3 regions of the Sphingomonas aliaeris genome follow, and region 2 is predicted to be linked to each of the others. Evidence: predicted binding sites of a transcription regulator. Region 2 holds the regulator's gene; each other region holds the start of a gene.

The links. The regulator LexA, encoded in region 2, represses DNA repair genes until DNA is damaged. The targets are predictions, from matches to a motif close to GTTCCNCNCTTGTTCT.
Region 1: a site for LexA is predicted at 5,357-5,372, ahead of H5J25_RS08645 (ATP-dependent helicase). Genes of this name have one in related genera too.
Region 3: a site for LexA is predicted at 1,805-1,820, ahead of H5J25_RS19925 (ImuA family protein). Genes of this name have one in related genera too.

Annotation. Positions count from the first base shown of each region.
Region 1 is NZ_CP061035.1:1,825,418-1,832,834, reverse strand. It holds gene H5J25_RS08670 (MFS transporter) at 1-724, opposite strand, end outside; gene H5J25_RS08665 (inorganic phosphate transporter) at 1,331-2,881, opposite strand; gene H5J25_RS08660 (nuclear transport factor 2 family protein) at 3,105-3,485, opposite strand; gene H5J25_RS08655 (aspartyl protease family protein) at 3,606-4,772, opposite strand; gene H5J25_RS08650 (GFA family protein) at 4,882-5,274, opposite strand; gene H5J25_RS08645 (ATP-dependent helicase) at 5,376-7,417, shown strand, end outside.
Region 2 is NZ_CP061035.1:1,646,010-1,653,426, forward strand. It holds gene H5J25_RS07795 (ComEC/Rec2 family competence protein) at 1-1,547, shown strand, start outside; gene lexA (transcriptional repressor LexA) at 1,438-2,112, opposite strand; gene H5J25_RS07805 (molybdopterin molybdotransferase MoeA) at 2,168-3,352, opposite strand; gene H5J25_RS07810 (TonB-dependent receptor) at 3,644-5,974, shown strand; gene moaC (cyclic pyranopterin monophosphate synthase MoaC) at 6,080-6,547, opposite strand; gene trpC (indole-3-glycerol phosphate synthase TrpC) at 6,634-7,417, opposite strand, start outside; gene trpD (anthranilate phosphoribosyltransferase) at 7,416-7,417, opposite strand, start outside.
Region 3 is NZ_CP061037.1:41,843-49,259, forward strand. It holds gene H5J25_RS19920 (DNA polymerase Y family protein) at 1-775, opposite strand, end outside; gene H5J25_RS19925 (ImuA family protein) at 1,024-1,785, opposite strand; gene H5J25_RS19930 (DUF7146 domain-containing protein) at 1,950-2,882, opposite strand; gene H5J25_RS19935 (hypothetical protein) at 3,108-3,551, opposite strand; gene H5J25_RS19940 (single-stranded DNA-binding protein) at 3,771-4,094, opposite strand; gene H5J25_RS19945 (hypothetical protein) at 4,098-4,616, opposite strand; gene H5J25_RS19950 (muramidase) at 5,139-5,894, shown strand; gene H5J25_RS19955 (hypothetical protein) at 5,891-6,244, shown strand; gene H5J25_RS19960 (lytic transglycosylase domain-containing protein) at 6,241-6,840, shown strand; gene H5J25_RS19965 (LPD7 domain-containing protein) at 6,837-7,417, shown strand, end outside.

The sequences.
Region 1 (7,417 bases), 180 kb from region 2:
GGCGCAGGTGCGACCGGAACAGCTCGGCGATCGGCACCTTGGGCAAGGTATGATGCGCTGCCGCTTCGCGGAACGCCGGGGTCTCGGTCAGCTTCAGCCGTACCCACAGCCCCAGCCCGACCAGCGCCGCACTCGCCAGAAACGGCACGCGCCAGCCCCAGTCGCGGAATTGCTGATCGTCCAGCATCGTGCCGAGCAGCAGGAAGAATCCGTTCGCCGCGATGAACCCGATCGGCGCACCGAGCGGCGGGAACATGCCGTAGCGATTCTCATATCCGGGTGGAGCGTTCTCCACCGCCAGCAAACTCGCCCCGCCCCATTCGCCGCCAAGCCCGAACCCCTGCGCGAACCGCAGCACGCACAGCAGGAACGGCGCGATCCAGCCGACCTGCGCATAGGTCGGCAGAAACGCGATCGCCACCGTCGCGCCGCCCATCAGCATCAGCGATCCGACCAGGGTCGACTTGCGCCCCAGCCGATCCCCGAAATGCCCGAACACCGCCGCCCCCAGCGGCCGCGCGAAAAAGGCCAGGCCGAAGCTGGCATAGGACAACATCGTCTGCGCCGACGCGCTTTCTGCGGGGAAAAATAGCGGCCCGAACACCAAAGCCGCCGCAGTTGCGTAGATGTAGAAATCGTAGAATTCGACCGACGTCCCGATCAGGCTCGCGGTCAGGATGCGGCGATGTCCGGGCGTCGGGGCGTGGCTGAATGATGCACTCATCCCGCCTCCATACCGCTCCCGCCGCGATTGTCGAAAGCCGCGCGTTGTTCAGGAGCGTGACGCGTTGGGGCTCGGACGGTCCGGTGGTCGATAGGATCCACGCGCTGCTAAGCCGACACGACCGATGCTCAGGAGTCTTTACCCCCCACCCCGTTCGTGCTGAGCCTGTCGAAGCACCTGCCCCAACCACCGGCTCGCCGGATGGCTTACCGCCAGCCTCAAACCACGGTCATCCCCGGATGACCCACCGCCAGCCTCAAAACCACCGTCATCCCCGCGAAGGCGGGGATCCATAACGGCTGCCGGTTCGAAAGGCGCCGTAACCTCGGTGACTATGGATTCCCGCCTGCGCGGGAATGACGATTGTCTGGGCTTATCCAAAGCAGGAACCACAGACCGCTCCGTCAAGCCGCTAGCGCCCTCCCCAACCCACCGTTCGTTTCGAGCGAAGTCGAGAAACCGCCCCACACGACCGTCCCCAAGTTTCTCAACTTCGCTCGAAACGAACGGTGGGGGTTATGCAGATAGAATTGAGGCCTCGTTCAAGTGCCGCTGCGAGAGAGCCTAGCCCCCGCGAGCCCCCGCACCCCCGGCTCGCAACCAACCCTACCAGCCGAACACCCGAACCGCCGTCAGCAACCCCCAATACAACCCGCCCGACAGCAGCATCGCCGCCGGCAGCGTCATCACCCAGGCCAGCGCCATGTTGCGGATCGTCCGCCCCTGCAGTCCCTGCCCGTTGGCGACCGACGAACCGGCCACGGCGGAGGTCAGGATATGCGTCGTGGACACTGGCAGGCCGAACCGCTCCGCCGCCAGGATCACGGAGGCCGCGACGATTTCCGCCGATGCGCCCATGCCGTAGGTCATGTGGCTCTTGCCGATCTTCTCGCCGACCGTGACCACGATCCGCTTCCAGCCGACCATCGTGCCCAACCCCAGTGCGAGCGCGACGCTGATTTTCACCCAGAGAGGAATGAACCGCGTGCCGCTTTCCAGCATCGTCTGATACGCCTCGATCCCCTTCAGTTCGGGCTCGGAAAAGTGCGCGCTGGCGGTCTTCGCCTTGGTCATCAGCCGCGTCGTATCCAGCACCAGATACATGTCGTTCCGCACGTTCGATGCGACGCCTGCGGGCACATTGCTCAGCGCGCCATAGCTGCCGACCCGCGCCGCCAGATCGCGCGACACCGTTTCCACCGCGCCATAGACGCGCGGATCGTCGACCGTCTTCGCCTGCAACGCCGTCGTCAGCACGCCGCGCGCCTCGGCCGGCGCGACATCCAGCCCGCCGGATTTGGCATCGAACGTCGCCGCCGCGCCGTTCGCCGCCTGAATGAAGGCCGGCGTCGCCGCGCTCGGCAGCGTGCGATTCAACGCATAGGCGGTCGGCGCGCACCCAATCAGGATCAGCATGATCAGCCCCATGCCCTTCTGCCCGTCATTCCCGCCATGCGCGAAGCTGACCGCGGTGCAGGTAAAGATCAGCAATGCGCGAATGCCCCTGGGCGGCGGCTCGCCCTCGACCGGCGGCGCATACAAAGCGGGCTTGCGCACCACGCGCTTCATCACAAAGAGGAAGATCAAAGCGGCGACGAAGCCGATCAGCGGCGCCATCCACAGCCCGGTCATCACCTTCTGCACCTGCGCCCAATCCAGCCCGGTTGTTCCCCCGGCCCCGCCGCCCGACAGCAACTGGTTCGCCACGCCCACGCCCAGGATCGATCCGATCAGCGTGTGGCTCGAACTGTTCGGCAGACCGACATACCAGGTCGCCAGATTCCACAGCACCGCGGCCAGCAGCAGCGAGAAGATCATCGCGAACCCGGCCGCGCTCCCCACGTTCAGGATCAGCGCCACCGGCAACAACGTGATGATCGAATAGGCCACCGCGCCCGACGACAGCATCACACCGAGAAAGTTGAAGAAGCCCGACCAGATCACCGCCAGATGCGCCGGCATCGCATTGGTGTAGATCACCGTCGCGACGGCGTTGGCGGTGTCGTGGAATCCGTTGACGAATTCGAACCCCAACGCGATCAGCAGCGCGAGGCCGAGAAAGGCGAACACGCCCAGCGCCAGGCTTTCGCCCACCTGCCGCGTGTCCACGAACACGCTGAACCCGGCATAGGCGAAGCCGCCGACCAAAGCGATCATGAACAGGATCCGCGCGGTCGGGGAGATCGGTCGATCGAACCCGCCATGCGCGGGGACTGTCGCCAACCCCGTCGGCGTGATTGGCACGGACGCAAACGCAGCGGGGGCCGGCTCTTCAGCCGCTATAACGTGTGTTGGCATGATGGCCCCGCCTTTGCCGGGCTACGTTACACGTTGATGACGGTTCCGTGACGATCGCGTGGCCGTCCCGCGCCGGTGCGTTTCACCCGTTGGTCAGGCGCGACGCCATCAGCGGCAGGATCGTGTTCAATGCCTTTAACGGCCGCATCATCACCTTGAACTCGGTGATCCGCCCATCCGCATCCCAACTGATCATGTCGATCCCGTCGATCTGGATCCCGTCGATCGACAGCATGAACTCCAGCACAGCCGATCGCTCCGCGCGCCATTCGCCCACATATCTGAAATCGGGTCGTTTCAGCACCAGCATCGCCGCGGTCAGATACCGCACTGTCAGCACGCGACCGATCTGCGGCGTATGCACGGCGGGCGAATGGAACACGCAATCCTCACCGATCAGCGCCTCCAGCGCCGCCGGGTCGCCGCTCTTCACATAGGCATGCCATCGATCCACTACGTCCATCCGCATCCTCCAGCCGATCCGATTTTGTGCCGGACCGTTAGCGCGCCTCGATGCAGAAAAATACCGCAGGAATTCCGGAAACCCGTCTGTCGGCCCGACTTCGCTACAGATACGGCTTCGCTACAGATACGGCGCCAGGGCGACTCGCACGGTCGCGGGCGTCCCGCCGCGGTCGATCTGCAAGCTGATCTCCGTCCCCGGCGGTCCGGACAGCGTGCGCAACAGCGCGGGAAACGGCGCGCCCGTGATGTGATCTCCGATCTTCAGCCCCGCCGCCGCCGCCGGACTGCCCGTCCCGACATCGGCGATCGTCACCTGGTCGCGCTCGCCGCTCAGCCACAGCCCCGACAGGCCGTAACGGTCCCTCAGCGGTTCCGGACTGGCATGTCTCTGCACCCACAACGCCCTGGCCTTCACTTCGGTCGACAGGTTGAACTGCCGCAGCACGCTCAGCCCGATGATCCCGTCCACGCCGTCGCGCGTCGTTCCGTTGCGCACCATGACCAGCGGGCGTTCGAACCGCGCGCCGCCGAATTCCACCACGTCGCTCCGAACCAGCCGCGCCAGATTGTCCTGTCCGCCGATCCCGCTGGGTCGCACCGGCGCATAAGGCCGCGTGTCGTTCCACAGATCCAGCTCGCGCGCCGATCGCCGGTTGATCGAAAAGCCCCCCGGCGCGCCGGTATCCAGCAGAAAGCGAAAACGCCGCCCATTGATCGTCGCGTCGCCGAACAGTTGCGACGATCCCGTCACGTCGGTCTTGATCGCGTCGCCGATGCGGAAGAACCCCGTCCGGTCCGGCCGCCCGCCCGGATAGGTCCGCCACTCGCCCTTCTCGATATCCAGGTCGCTGTCCGCGCCGGTCAGCATCCCCGCCGCCAATGCCCCGCGTATGTCCGGGCCGAACCCGCTGTCGCGACCGGCAAAGGCCACGCCACGCTGCCGGGCGCCGCCGCCGAACACCACGTCGCGCGCCAGATAGAGCGGCATCGTCACGGGCCCGCCGACTCCCGAGGCGACGAGTGACCGGCGCTGGTCCAGCTTCAACGATTTCGCCAGCACATCGTCGATGATGCTCACAACCGCGCCCGTATCCAGCATGAAGAGATAGGGTCCGGCACCCTGGATGGTCAGCGCCATCACCACCCGCCCGTCCATCAGCGCGACCCGGCTGACGATCGGGCGCGAGTCCTGCACCGCGCTCTCCGCCACCGCGGCGCGCGCCATACCGGTCGCCAGTGCCGCGCCACCCAGGCCGAGCGCTCGAACTACGTCACGGCGGTCCATCCACGATCTCCCCGGAACTAAGCACGGTCTTGTAATGGCCGATCCGCCGCGCACAACGCTCCGTCACGCGCATCCCTGCCCGGCCGAGCCGCGCCCGGGACGAAACCCGTTAGCTCGGATAGCGTGCGAACTTCGGCAGCGCCTCGAACTCGTCCATCCATTTCGCCGCATCCGCCGTCTGGATGCGCGCCTGCGGGGGCAGCGCCTCGATATCGTCCAGGCTCGCCGTCTGGATGTCGATCTTTCCCGGGAAAACCGTGTCGCTAAGGAAGAACAGACCCGTCCCGCACGTCGCGCAGAATTGCCGCTGCACGTCGCCCGACGAATTGTGGCTCGCCGGCGTTCCGGTGATCCTGACCGCCTCGATCGGGAACAAGGCCCAGCCCGTCAGGAACGCCCCCGACGACTGGCGGCATTCGTTGCATTCGCACAGCGCGCTATAATCGGGCGTCCCGTCCGCCTCGTATCGCACCGCGCCGCATCGGCATCCACCCGTCACCATTACCGGCCTCCTTAGCGTTGCCGCTTTGTTCCACACCCGGTTCGACTCCGCAATCCCCAATCCGCTTGCCCCCCGCGCCCGCGTTCCCTACCTGTTCACGAATGTCGCTCAGCCCAGTATCGCAGCAAGAACCGCCCTACATCAACGGGCTGAACCCGCCCCAGCGGGAGGCCGTGCTGACCACCGAAGGCCCGGTCCTCGTTCTCGCCGGCGCGGGCACGGGCAAGACCGCCGCGCTCACCGCCCGGCTCGCGCACCTGCTCTGGACGAAGCGCGTCTGGCCGTCCGAGATCCTCAGCGTCACCTTCACCAACAAGGCCGCGCGCGAGATGAAGCACCGCGTCCGCAACATCGTCGGCGACGTGGTGGAGGGCATGCCCTGGCTCGGCACGTTCCACGCGATCGGTGCGAAGATGCTCCGCCGCCACGCAGAACTCGTCGGCCTGCAATCCAACTTCACCATCCTCGACACAGACGATCAGATGCGGCTGCTGAAACAGCTCATCGTCGCTGCCGATATCGACGAGAAACGCTGGCCCGCGCGCCAGCTCGCCGGGGTGATCGACGGCTGGAAGAATAAGGGCCTCACGCCCGCCGACATCGATGCGGGCGAAAGCGAACTCTACGCCAACGGCCGCGGCGGCGAGATGTATGCCGACTACCAAACGCGCCTGATCGCGCTAAACGCCTGCGATTTCGGCGACCTGCTGCTCCACATGCTCGTCATCCTGAAGCGCGACCGCGAAGTGCTGGCCGAATATCAGCGCCGCTTCAAATACATCATGGTCGACGAATATCAGGACACGAACAGCGTCCAGTATCTCTGGCTCCGCCTGCTCGCACAGGAGCGCAAGAACATCTGCTGCGTCGGCGACGACGACCAGTCGATCTATTCCTGGCGTGGCGCACAGGTGGAGAACATCCTGAAATTCGAGAAGGACTTCCCCGGCGCGAAGGTCATCCGGCTCGAACAGAATTACCGCTCCACCCCGCATATCCTGGGCGCAGCCTCCGGCGTCATCGCCAACAATAGCGGGCGCCTCGGCAAGCAGCTCTGGACCGATCTCGACGTCGGCGACAAGGTCAAGGTCCTCGGCGTATGGGACGGGCCGGAGGAGGCGCGCCGCGTCGGTGACGAGATCGAGGGGACGCAGCGCGACGGCAAGTCGCTGGACGAGGTCGCGATCCTCGTCCGCGCGCAGCACCAGACCCGCGAGTTCGAGGACCGCTTCATCGCGATCGGCATGCCGTACCGCATCGTCGGCGGCTTCCGCTTCTACGAACGCGCCGAAATCCGCGACGCGCTCGCCTATCTCCGCGTCGTCGCGCAGCCGGCGGACGACCTCGCCTTCGAACGCATCGTCAACGTCCCCAAACGCGGCCTTGGCGACAAGGCGGTGCAGAAGGTCCACCAGCTCGCCCGCGCCGAGGGCATTCCGCTCACCACCGCCGCCGCGCGCATCCTCGACACCGACGAACTGACCGGCGCCGCCCGCCGCTCGCTCGGCAACCTCGTCGGCGACATGGCCAGATGGCGCAGCATGGCGGGCGAGATGCCGCACCCCGATCTCGCGCGCCAGATCCTCGACGAAAGCGGCTATACCGCCATGTACCAGGCGGAGAAATCCGCCGAAGCCGCCGGTCGCCTCGAAAACCTCACCGAACTCGTCCGCGCGATGGAGGAATATGAAAACCTCGGCGCGTTCCTCGAACATGTCAGCCTCGTCATGGATAACGAGAGCAATGCCGAGGACCCCAAGGTCACGATCATGACGATCCACGCCGCGAAGGGGCTGGAATATGACACCGTCTTCCTCGTCGGCTGGGAAGAAGGGCTGTTCCCCTCGCAACGCTCGCTGGACGAAGGCGGCCTCGCCAGCCTGGAGGAGGAGCGCCGCCTCGCCTACGTCGCGATCACCCGCGCCCGCCGCCGCGCGACGATCATCCACGCCGCTAACCGCCGCATCTACGGCCAGTGGACCAGCTCGATCCCCAGCCGCTTCGTCGGCGAACTCCCGCCCGAACATACCGATAGCGAGACGACCATGTCCGGCGGCGAAAGCCTGTGGCGCGCCAACTGGTCCGAACGCGCCGACCCCTTCGCCGATGTCGCGCGCGGCACCGGCCGAGGCCCCGGCTGGCA
Region 2 (7,417 bases):
AGCATATTGAGCACAGTCTCGGCGGAAGCGCAGGCGGGATCGCGAGCGCACTGGCGACAGGGGACGAGGGCGCGATCTCGGAGGCGGACGCGGAGACAATGCGCCGCTCCGGGCTGGCGCACCTGTTGTCGGTCAGCGGCTTGCATATCACGGCGGTGGTGGCGGCGACGATGATGATCGTCCTGCGCCTGCTGGCACTCAGCCCCTGGCTCGCCTTGCGGTTCAGGCTGCCGTTGATCGCCGCGGCGGCCGGGGCAGGGGCGGCGATCGGCTATACGTTGCTGACCGGATCGCAGGTGCCGACGATCCGGTCGTGCGTCGCGGCGTTGCTGGTGCTGGTTGCGCTGGCGATGGGGCGGGAGGCGATGACGCTGCGGCTGATCGCGGCGGGAGCCGTCGTCGTGCTGCTGATGTGGCCGGAAGCGCTGGCGGGGCCGAGCTTCCAATTGTCGTTCGCCGCGATCACCGCGATCGTCGCTCTGAACGAGCATCCGGGGGTGAAGGCGTTGATATCCGCGCGCGAAGAGGCGCGATGGAGACGGTTCGCGCGCGCGATCGGGGCGCTGGTGGTGACAGGGCTCGCGGTCGAGATCGCGTTGCTGCCGATTGGCCTGTACCATTTCCACAAGGCGGGATTGTACGGCGTGGCGGCGAATATCGTGGCGATCCCGCTGACGACGTTCGTCATCATGCCGCTCGAAGCGCTCGCCCTTGCGTTCGATGCGGTTGGTCTTGGCGCACCGTTCTGGTGGCTGACGGGCAAGGCATTGGCCGTGTTGCTGTGGATCGCGCGGACGACCGCTGAAGCGCCGGGTTCGGTTGCCGCACTTCCGGCGATGCCGGGCGGGGCGTTTGCCGCGATGGTGATCGGTGGATTGTGGATCGCATTGTGGCGGACGCGGTGGCGGCGTCTGGGCGTGATACCGCTTGGGGCGGGGCTCGTCTGGGCGCTGGCGACACCGGCGCCGGATCTTCTGGTCACGGGCGACGGGCGACATCTTGCGGTGCGCATGACGAACGGCGGGCTGGCCATGTTGCGAGACCGGGCCGGCGACTATACGTCGAGCATGTTGGCCGAGAATGGCGGCATGGATGGCGTGCCGCTTCTCCTGTCGGAACAGCGGGATGCGCGATGCAACCGGGACCTATGCGCGATCGACCGGACGGCGGGAGGCCGCACATGGCGGATACTCGCAACTCGCAGCATCTACCTGATGCCGGTGCAGGAGCTTGTCGCGGCCTGCGCGACGGCGGACATCGTGGTCAGCGAACGGCGCTTGCCGGGACCGTGCAAACCCCGATGGCTGAAGCTGGACCGGCCAGCGCTTTCGGAAACGGGTGGGGTCGCGATCACCCTGTCGCGGCAAAAGGTCGTCACGGTGATGCAAACCGGGGACCGGCATCCGTGGCGGATACCGGTCCCCGGAGCGCAGGATTTCAGACATAGCGGCGGAGCAGACCGGCGAGCTTACCCTGCACGCGAACCTGCTGCGGGGCGTAACGCTGCGGATCATAGGCGCGGTTTGCGGGATCCAGCCGGATCATAGCGCCTTCGCGGCGGAAGTATTTCAGCGTCGCCTCGCTATCCTCGATCAAAGCGACGACGATCTCGCCGTCACGCGCGGTGTCGGCACGGCGGATCAGCGCATAGTCGCCGTCGAGAATCCCGGCCTCGACCATCGAATCCCCCGAAACCTCCAGCGCATAATGCTCGCCGCCGCCGAGCAGGGCGGCAGGCACGGCCAGCATCGCGCTGCCCTCGAATGCCTCGATCGGCACACCGGCGGCGATCCGGCCGTGCAGCGGGATTTCGATCACGTCGTTAGCGGGCTGCGGCAGCGGACGGAGGTTCGACGGCTCGGCTGTTTCCAGCTTGACCTTTGCGGTGACCTCGCCGCGCTCCGGCATCTTCAATACCTCGAGCGCGCGGGCGCGGTTCGGCAAGCGGCGGATGAACTTGCGTTCCTCCAGAGCGCTGATCAGGCGGTGGACGCCGGACTTCGACTTCAGATCGAGCGCCTCCTTCATCTCCTCGAACGAGGGCGAGACACCGGACTCCTCGAGCCGATCGTTGATGAAGCAGATAAGTTCATGCTGCTTACGCGTGAGCATTCGCGTTCCTCCGTCAGAACAGACGCGGAACTTTTATGGAACACTTGTAGGGAAGTCAAGCGATCGGCAGGATCTCCACCGCATCGCCGATCTGGCCGGCCGCCGCATGCGGATCGCGGACGAGAAGGCAGTTCGCGCGGGCGAGCGTCCGCAGCATCGAACTGTCCTGCACCGTCGATGCGAAGACCAGTCCGTCACGCAATTCGGCGCGCAGATAGTCCTGCCGGTGGTCGTTCGCGCGGATCGGTTCGCCGAGCCGTGCGGGGAAGGGCCGCGGCAGCGGATCGGTCGCGCCGGACATGGCGGCGATCAGCGGGCGAAGGAACAGGTGCGCGGTCACGAATGCGGAGACCGGATTGCCCGGCAGGCCCAGGACGACGGCATCGCCCAGCCGCCCGGCCATCATCGGCTTGCCCGGACGCAAGGCGATGCGCCAGAAATCGATCGACCCGCCTGCCGCCGACAGCGCCGGGCGGACGAGGTCGTGATCGCCGACCGACGCGCCGCCCGTCGTGACCAATATGTCGGCGCGGACGGCGGCGAAGGCGGCAGTCATCGTCGGCAGGTCGTCCGGTATGATGCCGAGGTCGACGATCTCGACCGGCAAGTCGCGAAGCATCGCGGCGATCATGAGGCCGTTGGTTTCGGGCAACTTGCCCGGGTCCTGCGTGCCGGGCGGCGCGAGCTCGTCGCCGGTCGCGGCGATCGCGACCGTCAGGCGGCGCGCGACGGGCAGGGTCGCGTGTCCGGCGATCGCGGCGAGGGCGAGGCCGGCCGGTGTGAGGCGTTGGCCCTTCTCGATCAGGGCGTCACCGGTCGAGAAATCCAGCCCGCGCGGGCGGACGTTGCTGCCGACGCGCGGCGGTCCTTCGCCTGACAGCCGGATCGTGAGATCTTGGCGTTCCGCATCTTCCTGTACAAGGACGCAATCGGTCCCGCCGGGCATCGCGGCCCCCGTGAAGATGCGGGTGGTCTGCCCCAGCCCGACGGTGCCGCTGAAGGCGTGCCCCGCGGCGCTCTCGCCGATCAGCGCGAATGGCCCTGGCAGGTCCGCATGACGGATGGCGTATCCGTCCATTGCGGAGAGATCGCTGTCCGGCTGCGTACGGTTCGCGTCCACGGCCTCCGCGGTCCAGCGCCCCGCGGCCCCGGCCAACGGCACGGTTTCGGTCGAGAGCGGGCGGGCGAGCGCGAACAGCCGCGTCTGGGCTTCGGCAACGGGGAGGAGGGTGGGGTGCATCGATGAACCAGTGTCACGAACCTAGTCGTGGCGACAGGGGGTGTTCGGAAAACAGGCTAAGACCCTGCGATCAATTGTTTCTGAAGTGTGTCCAAGACGTCACACACCGCGGCAATTCGCAAGCCGGAACGACCGGTGTCACGATTCGGTCTCAATCGGATCATAGGCGCCGGTCGCGGGCGGGGATCGGCCGAAAGCATGTGACGAGACGAGGGCATCCGGATTTACCGGGAAGCCCGTCGCCGCACGTGAAGGACGCGGTCGAATCGAATTTTTATCCAAGGACACATGATGTTGAACACGACTTTCGCGAAATCCGCCTTGCTGGTCGGCACGGCAATCGGCGCGATGATGATCCCGGCAGCGGCCTTTGCGCAGGACGCGGGGGCGGCACCCGTCGCGCAGACTTCAGGCGACGGCGCGGGCGAGGAAATCGGCGAGATCGTCGTGACCGCGGAGCGCCGTAGCGAGAACCTGCAGCGCGTGCCGGTATCGGTCGCGGTCGTCGGGGGCGAAGCGCTGCGTACGATCCAGTCGGGCGGCGAGGACATCCTGTCGCTCGCCGGTCGCGTGCCCGGCCTATATGCCGAAAGCACGACCGGACGCATCTTCCCGCGTTTCTACATTCGTGGTCTCGGCAATATCGATTTCTACCTCGGCGCATCGCAGCCGGTGTCGATCATCCAGGACGATGTCGTGCTCGAACATGTCGTGCTGAAGTCGAACCCGGTGTTCGACGTCAACCAGGTGGAGGTGCTGCGCGGGCCGCAGGGGTCGCTGTTCGGCCGCAACACGACTGCAGGCATCATCAAGTTCGACACGATCCGCCCGAGCCAGGTGTTCCAGGGCCGCGGATCGGCATCCTATGGCAGCTTCAACACGGTGACGGCCGATGTCGGCGTGGGCGGGCCGATCATCGCCGACACGCTCGCTTTCCGCATCTCCGGTTTGTACCAGCATCGCGACGACTGGGTCGACAACACCTTCGACGGCACCGGCCCGGACGGCACGCGGGGCGGTAAGAACGCGCTCGGCGGGTTCGACGAGAAGGACGTGCGGCTGCAATTGCTGTTCACGCCGACCAGCGACTTGTCGATCAACGTTTCCGGCCATGCGCGCGATTACAAGGGCACGTCGACGATCTTCCACCGCGCGGCGCTCGTTCGCGGATCGAACAACGTACAGCGCGAGCCGCGCGACAGCGTATCGCTCGACGAAGCCGTCGGCAACCCGCAGGCGTACAAGACGTATGGCGCATCGGTGAATGCCGCATGGGATTTCGGCGGCGTGACGTTGAACTCGATCACCGCCTATGAGACGACCAAGGGTTACAGCCGTGGCGACACGGATGGCGGTGCCGCGGTCAACTTCCCCGGCTTCGGCAATCCCGGCCAGAGCCAGGGCCGTATCCGCGATCTCGACCAGTGGACGCAGGAGGTCCGCCTTGCCAGCAACGGCACCGGCGCCTTCCGGTGGCAGATCGGGGGTTTTTACTTCGACCAGCGCGACCTGACCGAGTTCCAGCAACGTGCGTCGCTGCTTCTGCCGACGAACACGGCCTATAATGCGCGCAATTTCGTCCAGCTTCGCGACGTCAACACGTCGTGGGCGGTGTTCGGCCAGGCAAGCTACAAGATCGGCGACAAGCTGACGCTGACGGCCGGCGGTCGCTATACCGAGGATAAGAAGCGCACCGTACTCGTCACGCCGGCCTTCACGCAGGCTGGGGCGGTCAACTTCCCCGCCACCGCGCCGCGCGACGTTCGCCTGAAGGGCAAGGAGCCGAGCTTCGACGTGTCCGCGCTGTACGAAGTGAATCCTGATGTCAGCCTGTACGGCCGCGTCGCCCGCGGCTTCCGCGGCCCGACGATCCAGGGCCGCTCGGCCGTGTTCGGTTCGGCCTTCACCACGGCGGATTCGGAAACGGTGATGTCGTACGAAGCCGGTCTGAAGACCCGTCCGTTCAGCAACATGACGTTCAACGTCACGGGGTTCACCTACAAGGTGAAGGACATCCAGCTGAACGGCAACGACGCCAACGGCAATGGCGTGCTGTTCAATGCCGATCATGCCAATGCGTACGGCTTCGAAGCCGAACTGGAATGGCGCCCGATCCGCAACATCAGCATTTCGCTGGGCGGCAGCGCGCTTCATACCGAGATCAAGGACAAGAACGTCTTCGCGCAGGTCTGCGCAATCGGGTCGTTCGTGACGTGCACGGTTCAGGATCCGACGATCGTCCGCACGGTGTTCGGCACCCCGACCACGTTCGCGCAGATCGATGGCAACCCGTTGCCGAATGCACCGAAGTGGCAGCTGGACGCGGCGATCCGTTACGACATTCCGTTGTGGACCGGCGGCAACATGTTCGTCGCAACGGACTGGAACGTGCAGGGCTATACCAACCTCGTGCTCTACAAAACGGCTGAATTCTACGCCGACGGCAATTTCGAGGGCGGGCTGAAGGTCGGCTACACCACGCCGGACAAGAAGTACGAGATCGCCGCGTTCGCGCGGAACATCACCAATGAAAAGAACCTCAAGGGTGTGATTGAGAACTTCACCGCAGCGGTGTTCAACGAACCGCGCGTGATCGGCGTGTCGCTGAACGGCAAGTTCTGATCCGGGCCTTTCGGCTTATCGCATGGTTGAAGGGGTGGCGTGCTTCGGTACGCCGCCCCTTTTTGTAAATCGGGCGTGAGTGCGACCGCACTCGATCCCGCGAAGTCAGGCGCGATAGTCGCCCGACTTGCCGCCGGTCTTGGTGATCAAGCGTATGCCGTCGATCGTCATGGCTTTGTCGATCGCCTTTCCCATGTCGTAGATCGTCAGCAGCGTGATCGACACGGCGGTCAGCGCCTCCATTTCGACCCCGGTTTTTCCGTCGGTGCGGGCGGTTGCGGTGGCGGTGACGCCGGTATCGTCGGCACTCAGATCGATCGCGACGCGGGTGAGCGGAAGCGGATGGCACAAGGGAATCAAGTCGCTGGTGCGCTTGGCTGCCATGATCCCGGCGATGCGTGCGACCGCGAGCACGTCGCCCTTGACCGCTGCGCCACTGCGGATCGCGGTTGCGGCCTCGCGTGACATCGATATGCGCCCCTCTGCGACGGCCTCGCGGGCGGTGACTTGCTTGTCGGACACGTCGACCATGTGGGCGGCGCCGGCGGAGTCGAGGTGGGTGAGGGTCGTCATATCTGGACCTATCCGTTTATTTCGCGCGAAGGATCGTACCCGGCGCCAGTTCCTCGACTTCGCTTGAAACGACCGGAGAGAGGGGGCTATCCCACCAGCGCCCGTGTCGCAGCCTCGACATCGTCCTGTCGCATCAACGCTTCGCCGATCAGGAAGCATCGGACACCGTGTTCGGCCATTGCGTCCAGATCCGCGCGCACGGTCAGCCCGCTTTCCGCGACGAACGTGCAGCCCTTGGGCGCCTTCGCAACCAGTTCGTAAGTGCGCGCGAAATCGACGGAGAAATCGCGTAGGTTGCGGTTGTTGACACCGATCAGCCGCGATTTCAGCTTCATCGCGCGATCGAGTTCCTTCTGACCGTGGACCTCGACCAACACGTCCATTCCGTATTCGATCGCGCTCGCCTCGATCTCCGCCAGAAGGTGGTCGTCCAATGCCGACATGATCAGCAGGATCGCGTCTGCACCCAGGCTGCGCGATTCCGGCACCTGCCACGGATCGACCATGAAATCCTTGCGGATCACCGGCAGTGAGCAGGCCGCGCGCGCCTCCACGAGGTACTGGTCGGCGCCCTGGAACCAGCGTTCGTCGGTCAGCACCGACAAGCATGCTGCACCACCGGCCTGATAGGCGCGAGCATGTGCGGGAGGATCGAAATCCTCGCGGATCAGGCCCTTGGAGGGACTGGCCTTCTTGATCTCGGCGATTAACGCATGCCCGGTCGCGGCCTTCGCATCGAGTGCGGCGCGAAAGCCACGCGGGGCGCTCTGTTCCGCAACCAGAGCGTCGAGATCGGACAATTTTGTCGTCGCCTTGCGCACGGTAACATCCGCGCGCTTGGTTTCGAGGATGCGTTCGAGAATATCGGTC
Region 3 (7,417 bases), on a different replicon from region 2:
CGCCGAGACCCCGCCGTTGAAGAACCTCGGCGAGATCCGCAAGCAGATCGGCCATGACCTGCTCGATTGCCTCCGCCGTGCCAATCGGTTCGAGCAGCCGCCGTTCGGCCATCGGCACCTCCGGGTCGTCACGCGGCGTGATCGGCTCGGCCACCGCGCCGAGCGCCTGATCGAGCCGCGTGATCGCCGCGAGACCGAGGCGCCTAGCCAGCGGCCCGCGTGCGACCGGCAGCAGGTCCGCAATCCGCTCGAAGCCGAACTTGCGCGCGGCTTCCAGCGCGGAGGGCGAGAGCCGTAGCGCAGCAACCGGCAGCGGCGCGATCGCGGCGGCCGTGCCCCCCGCCTCGACACGGATCAGATCCGCCCGCCCGTATCGCGCGAGGGCATGAGCGGCGCCGGGCGTCTCGGCGACCGCGACCCGTCCGGTGAAGCCCGCGCGACCGCAGAAAGCGAGCAGCCGCCGGCAGAAGCGCTCCTCGCCGCCGTGCAGGTGATCGCAGCCGGCGAGATCGAGCCACAGTCCGTCGTGCGGCGACACGGCGGCGATCGGCGACCAGCGCCGCACCGCGAGCAGCGCCAGCCGGTCGAGCAGCACGGCGTCGGCGGCGGGCTCCGCGGGGCGGAAGTCGAGATCGGACACGAGCGCCCGCGCGTGGGTGGCGGCCATGCCGACGTGGATGCCGAGACCGACCGCTGCCGGGCAGGCGGCAACCACCTCCTCGCGCCGACCGACCTTGTCGATCAGAGCCAACGGCGCGTGCGCGACGGCGGTCACGGGGATCAAAGCCACGGTTCGTGTCGACGCGCCGCGTCCTTTGAACGGGTGGTCCGCGGCTTCGGAGCGGCGCCCCTAGCTCGCGCATCGGCGGCCGCGCGTGCGTGGGTAGCGCCGCGATGTCGGCTTCCACGTCGGAACGGGTCGGCATGCTGCGCGCCCAACGCGCGCCCGGCCGCCAGCCGCCGCCGCGCGGGACGGAGCATGCGCCCGGATCGTCGTCGACGGGGAGTTCGAGCGGCGCGCGGTCAGGCTGCCGCGACGCGGACCGTTCCTGCCGTCTCAACCGCTCGACGGCCAAGTGCGGCAGGAACAGCGAGACGACCCGTCCCATCGCTACCCTCCACGATCAGGGAAAAAGGTTCGCCCCCGCGCTGACGGGCGAGTTCGACAAGCCAGCGCGACCGTCCGACGCCCGCGACGCCGAGCCCTGCCGACGGTGCGCTGCCGACCCGCCAGCGCGTCCACGCCGCGGACGGCTCATCCAGCGGATCACGCTCCCGAGATCGCCTGCGTCGAAGCAGCAGCACCGGCATATCGGCATCGGCAGCCACGAGCTGCAGCCGCCTGGTGGCGACCATCGACACCTTGCCGACCTCCGCGACGATGGCCGAGGGCGTGCCATCGCGCACCGCATCCTCGACGACGGCGAGCAGCGCCGCGTCGTCATGGGGTTGCGCGTGGAGAACGTTCGCCGCCGGCAGTCCCGCTTGCGCCAGTCCAGGCGCATAAAGATCGGTGCGACAGCTCGCCCACAGCACGGGTCCTCCCAGGGCCGCCGCCTCCCGCGCGGCGATGCCGGCCAGGAAGAGCGTCACCGCCGCGTCGTCGGCCAGCGAAGCGCTGAGCGCCGTCGCCTCGTGCAATGCACCTGCCCGAAGCCCCCCTCCCCCGAGTCGCTGATCGAGCTGCTCGATGCCGAACGGCAGGACGCGGTAATCGGTGATCGGCGTCGCGATCGTCCGCAGCTGAGCTATGGTCGCGGGTAGATGTTGGATAGCGGCAGGCATGGTAATCTAGACTCGGGCTGTTCCCTTTATGTTCCAGCGTTGAGTCTGATTGGTCAAGTCGCAAACGGACTCTGGCGCAGCAAGTCGTCGCTGAAGATTGCCAATGTGTCCGAGCGGAGCGAACGGTTACAGCGGAGCGCTGGTCTAGGCGGGCGCCTGTTGCTTCAATTCCGCATCTCCATCGTCGGATTGCTTGCGAGCCGCAGACGTGCTCGCCACGCATCGTTCCAGTCGTCTTGGTTTTCCGGCACCCGGCTGACGAGCTCGCGACCGTTCGCGGTCAGGTGTTCACGCGCTTTCTCCAGCAGTCGCTCCGCGGCTCGGCCTCGATCACCGTAGACGATGACACGCCGCACCTTTTCAGGGATCGCAACGAAGGCAAGCCGCTCAACGCCGCCGAGCGCCCATGTCGGTGTACCGAACCACGCCATCGCCGAAAGCGCGTCCTCGACACCCTCCGCAAGACCGAGTTCATCCGTCGCCGGAGCCAGTCGGATCGCAGCTACCCCGAGCGGACCCAAGGCGGCCTTTGGCTTGGGGATCGGCTTCTGCAGCACGTTTGTCGGGTGGAGAAAGGTTCGCTGGACAGCGACGATGCCGAGATCGCTTTCGACAGCCGCGATAAGCGCGGGCATGACCCGTCTGGCGCTGCCGGCGCCCAAGATGGTTTCCGGGTTGAAGCGCAAGGCCTTCGAAAAGGGCGGCGAAAGCCCCCGAGCCCTAAGGTACTCCTCGGCAAGCGTGCCGCCGATCGGCCGGCTTGCTCGCCACAGGCGAACAGCCAACGCCCCCATGTCACGCTTGGGCTTGTCTGTCGGCATCACGACGGCGCTGCGATCGTGAAGCCGTTTGCGCTGAAGGGCCTTCATGACCTCGATGGGCGTACAGCCAGCGAAACAGTGGAAGAGGATCGCCGTATCGCCGAGCCGGACGGAGAGGCTCGGTGTTGAATCATCATGTGCGGGACAGCGGCACTCGCCGCGCGTTCCGTGCCACACCCCGCCGAGCTGCTCGACGATGGCCTGAGCGCGAGACGAGGCATCAAGCGGAAGTCGCGCCATCGCCATTGTTCCGTGGGTTTGGTGGAAATCGAGCAATGGAGCCTCCGGACAGTACCAAACATCCAGACGGCAACCTCCCCTCTCCTGCCGAGCGCAGGCTGACGAGACACGAGGAAACAAGATGGTTGCTGGTGCCCTGCTGAAGAACGAGGGCGCCGTTGCGGTCCGCCCTCCCCCGACTCCACTGGTTGGAACACAAACTACTCGAAAGCACGAACGGGCGGTGCGCGCATTTCGGAAGCGGCCACAGTCGAAGCGACGTTAGGTGTAGCGGCCGGTAAAAAGGTCGCCCAGCGCACGCCGACGAAAGGCATTCCACCATCGACGTCGACGATGTTCCGGAGCGTCGTGGATCATATGGCACCGGGGGCACAGCGCAGCGAGGTTGCGCCATCGCGGTCCGCTGAACGTCGGGTCGTGGTTGAGGTGAGCGGTAGCGAGATAGACGGGTCTGCGGGTCATGCGGATCGCATCGAGCGGAACGAACGAGGGTGGCTGTCGGAGCCGCCGACCGGTACCGTCGCGCCAGGCGCGAATCTCGGCGTCCCACCACACCCCTGCCGTGCCAGCGAGCTGCGCGACGCGACGGCCATGAGGTCGCTGGCAGTGCTCGCAACGCCCGCCCGCACGCTTGAAGCGGACGATCCTGCTGATCTCGGGCCAATCGATCGGATATAGCCAACGATGTTCCGGACGGATCGGCATGAGGAGACTCTGAGTCATCCGACATCGGAACGAAAGGAGAAAGTTGCCTGTATGATGAGGATGAGATCATTATTCGGCTGTCCGCAACAAATGCGGGCTTCACGCCGCTCGCGGAGAGCGCGCCGCTGAAGTGGGCGATTTGGTCCGCCAGAACGGCATGCGGTAGCGATAGCGGGGAGACGGTACCTATACGGTTCCGAAAGCCGCTCACGGTCATGGTCAACTTTCCTCGCCGTCGCTCTTCGCGAGCACCGAAAACGTGTCGGCGATCAGCTCCGTGCGGTACGAGACGTCATTGGCTTCACCATGGCTGCGCTCCCGGACGCGGCCGGTGACGTGCACCAGGTCTCCTTTCGCTGCCGCTTCGGTCTGCTGCGCTACATTCGAGAAGCAGACGACACTGTTCCAATAAGTGTCTTTCTTCCAATCGTCTCCATCTCGACGATTGTAGTTGGCGGCGACGCTGACATAGGTCACCCGCTCACGGGTCGTGATTTTCCCGATCCTCCCGATGATACGGAATTCGGCGATATTCTGTGGCATCGATCACTCCTTTTTCTGGAAGTCGAAATCGTCGGCAGATGCGACGCGCGACGGATCGGATAGGGTTTCGTGGGAGCGGAAATGGTACCGCGCCACGTTCTCGCGCGTCGCATAGGTGGCATAGGCCTGCGTCCAGTCACGGCTTATCGCCTGCTGTGCGGTCCGCAGCGGTAGGCGGTGTTCGCACACCAATCGCCACAAGACGTAGGCGAGCTTGTTCTTGTCGGCGGCATTGGCCCGCCCCCGGCGGGGCTGAAGCCAGAGATTGCGCCTGTCGAAGGGCGCGCCGCCGATGGAGATCGGGATTAGATGGTCGAGTTCGTAGTCGGCCATGCGCTGCCCGGGATATTGAAGATTCATCAGGCGCCGCTTGAACGGAGCAGAGATCCCGAGCGCTGGCCGGGCCCTGCCGGCATAGCCAGGGCGACAAACGGTCGTATCAATCGTCGCCTGTGTAATAGCGGGATCGATTGCTCCCGGTGTCTGCGGCGGCGGGAGGATGTTGCCGTGGTTCGGCTGCAAAATGGGGTCGCGAAAGGCTGCAGCGAGGCCGATTACCGCGGCGCAGAACCGAGCGTCGCTCGCGCTTGGGCAGGATTGGCCATTCGGACCTGTCGCAACGCTCCGAAAGGCTAATGATCCATGCCAGTGTGCGACCGCCACGATGAAGAAAAGCCCGCCTAATAGCGCACGGAACCTCATCTGCGATTTTCCGGTATGGTCACCTCGAACTCACGGAACATGGCTCGCACGGTCTCGACCTCGTCATGACGTGTCGTCTTCGGCTTTGAAGCAGGATCGCCTTCATCCAATTATTGAGCGGCATAGAATGGCGAAGCGACCTAGGGCAAGGCAAGACTTCATCCGCTCCAGATCCCCCTTTAATCCACTCCAAGATAGACATTGTTGCCACGTCCGCCATTACCTAAGCTGTTAATATGGATGCCCATTTCGTTTCTTGGCTGTCCGTTCCGAGTGGTCAATGGCGGGACATCATCAGTGCTTCCGGCGAGTATTGCAGCGAAGGCGATACAACTCTGTGCGATGGGGCTAAACGCAGCCGGAGCGCCGGAGCCGTTTGCGATCGAAGTTCGTACGGGTGCGGTCCTTACCCGGGCGCCCGCCAACCAAGCCGAGGCGGAGGCAACGGTCCGCGACCTGCTCGCGCTCGGCGCTGACTTCGAGGCCGGTCCGCTTCGCATCAACGGTCGGGATTTCTCGACCTTCGCGATCACTCCGGCATCGGTTTTCAACCCGTGCGCGCTGGCGCACACCGGCGAAGCGAGTGACCGCATCGTCGATAACGGCGGCGCCACGGTCTCGAGCGTCAGCGCTTTGCTGCGTCGGACCTTCGATGCCCGCATCACCAATACGATCCGGCCCATGAACGCGAGCTACGGTGCTCGCTATAGCTGGCACAAGTTCGGCCAAGCGATCGACTTCGTGCCTGCGGCCGGCGTCGGCTCGATCACCCGTGCGCAGCTCAGGTCAGTGATGGAAGCGAGCGGCTTCCAGGTCATCGAACTCCTCGGGCCGGGCGACCGCGGCCATTCAAACCACTGGCACCTCGCATTCGCTCGTCCGGGGCAGGTCATCGATCAGCCTCGCCAGGTCGAGGACGATGAGGATTGGATGATCAATGTCGCCGGTGCCGGGCCCGGTGCCGCTCGCGTGCTCGAGGAGGGCGCGGCACCAGCTCTTACGGCAGGGCCGGGCTTTCAGACCGCTGCAACGGCGCCTCCGCAGTGGGACGTCTTCGCAGCGGCCGAATGGCGCGCAAACCAGCGAGGTGGTTCATGATCCGACAGGCTTTGAGGAAGCTCGCGGGAGTGGCGGGCGCTCTCGGGTTCCCGATCGCAGGCGTGTTGGCACTCGCGGTTCCGCAGCCTGCGTACGCATCAGATTGGGGATGCCAGGTGATCCTGTGTCTCGCTACGCCGGGATCGCCCACAACCTATGCCGCGTGCGTGCCTCCAATCACGAAGTTATGGAACGTCCTTGCCCTAGGCGGCTCGTTCCCGACCTGCACCGGCGTTGGCATCCGCACGAGGTCGGTCAAGCACGGCTATGACCTGACGATCACGCAAGCAGATGGCTCGGCGTCACGCTACGCGCTCGACACGCGGACCCAGACGGTGCTCCCACAGTGATCTACGACGTGCCCGCCATCGTCGCGTTGGCGAAAGCGTGCGCACCTGCGGTCGCAACTGAGGCGGTCGTTCCCCTGGTCCTGACGGAAAGCGGCGGCGATCCTCTGCAGATCAATGTGAACAAGGGTCCGCGGGTCCGTGCTCGGTCGAGCACAGAGGGCGCAGCCATCGTGCGGCGCTACATGGCGGCCGGATATACCGTCGACATCGGCCTTGCGCAGATCAACTCGGCCAATCTCTCTCGTCTAGGTGTGACGGTCGAGCAGGCGTTCGACCCGTGCACCAACATCAGTCTCGCTTCCAGCGTCCTACAAGCCAACTTCGACGCTGCGAGCCGCTACTATGACGGGCTCGACGCAATCTCAGCGACCTACTCGCTCTACAACACGGGCACGATGACGCGCGGGATGCGGAACGGTTACGTGGGCCGCGTTTGGTCCAAGGCCCTTTCATTGGGGTCGATCCCGGCTGCCCCTGCCTTGCCGGTTGCACCGCTGCGGATTGCTACGACGGCCGTGGCTGCAAAGCCTATGTCCCGATCCGACGACTGGGTCGTGGGTCAGGTCGACGCGAGCGAGATCGAGGTGTTCAAGTGAGCACCGAGAACAGCGTCTCGCGCGGGCAGCCCGAGGTCGAGCAGCAACGCCCGTCGGCCGAGTTCGCAATCCCTCCCGACATCGCGGATCGCTACGAAGTCCGCGCTGTCGACGCGCCGGACGGCCAGCAGCGCTTCGGTCTCTTCCGGCCCGGACAACGCGACGCACCATTCATCGAGATCACCGATGGAGGCAAGGCCCGCCGCATCGTCGCGCGCGCCGAGGATGCGGAGACGATCCAGGCGTTGGTCAAGATCGCGCAGTTCAACGGCTGGGACCGGATCGACGTCGATGGCTCGCCGGATTTTCGCAAGGCGGTCTGGGCGGCGGCTACCCGATCCGGCCTCGAGGTCAACGGATACGAGCCGTCGTTCATCGAGCAGGAGAAGTCCGCGACTGCGCGTCGGGAGGACATCGCGAGACGCGATCTGACGCCTGCGACGCCGGCGCCCGATGAGATGAAGCGATCGCCCGGTACGGCCGTCCAAGCGGTGGCTCCGCTTGCAGAGGCCGCTGAGAAGAGATGGATCCCTTCGGAGGACGTCGGCTTGGGAGATGCCGACAGCCGGCTTTTGCT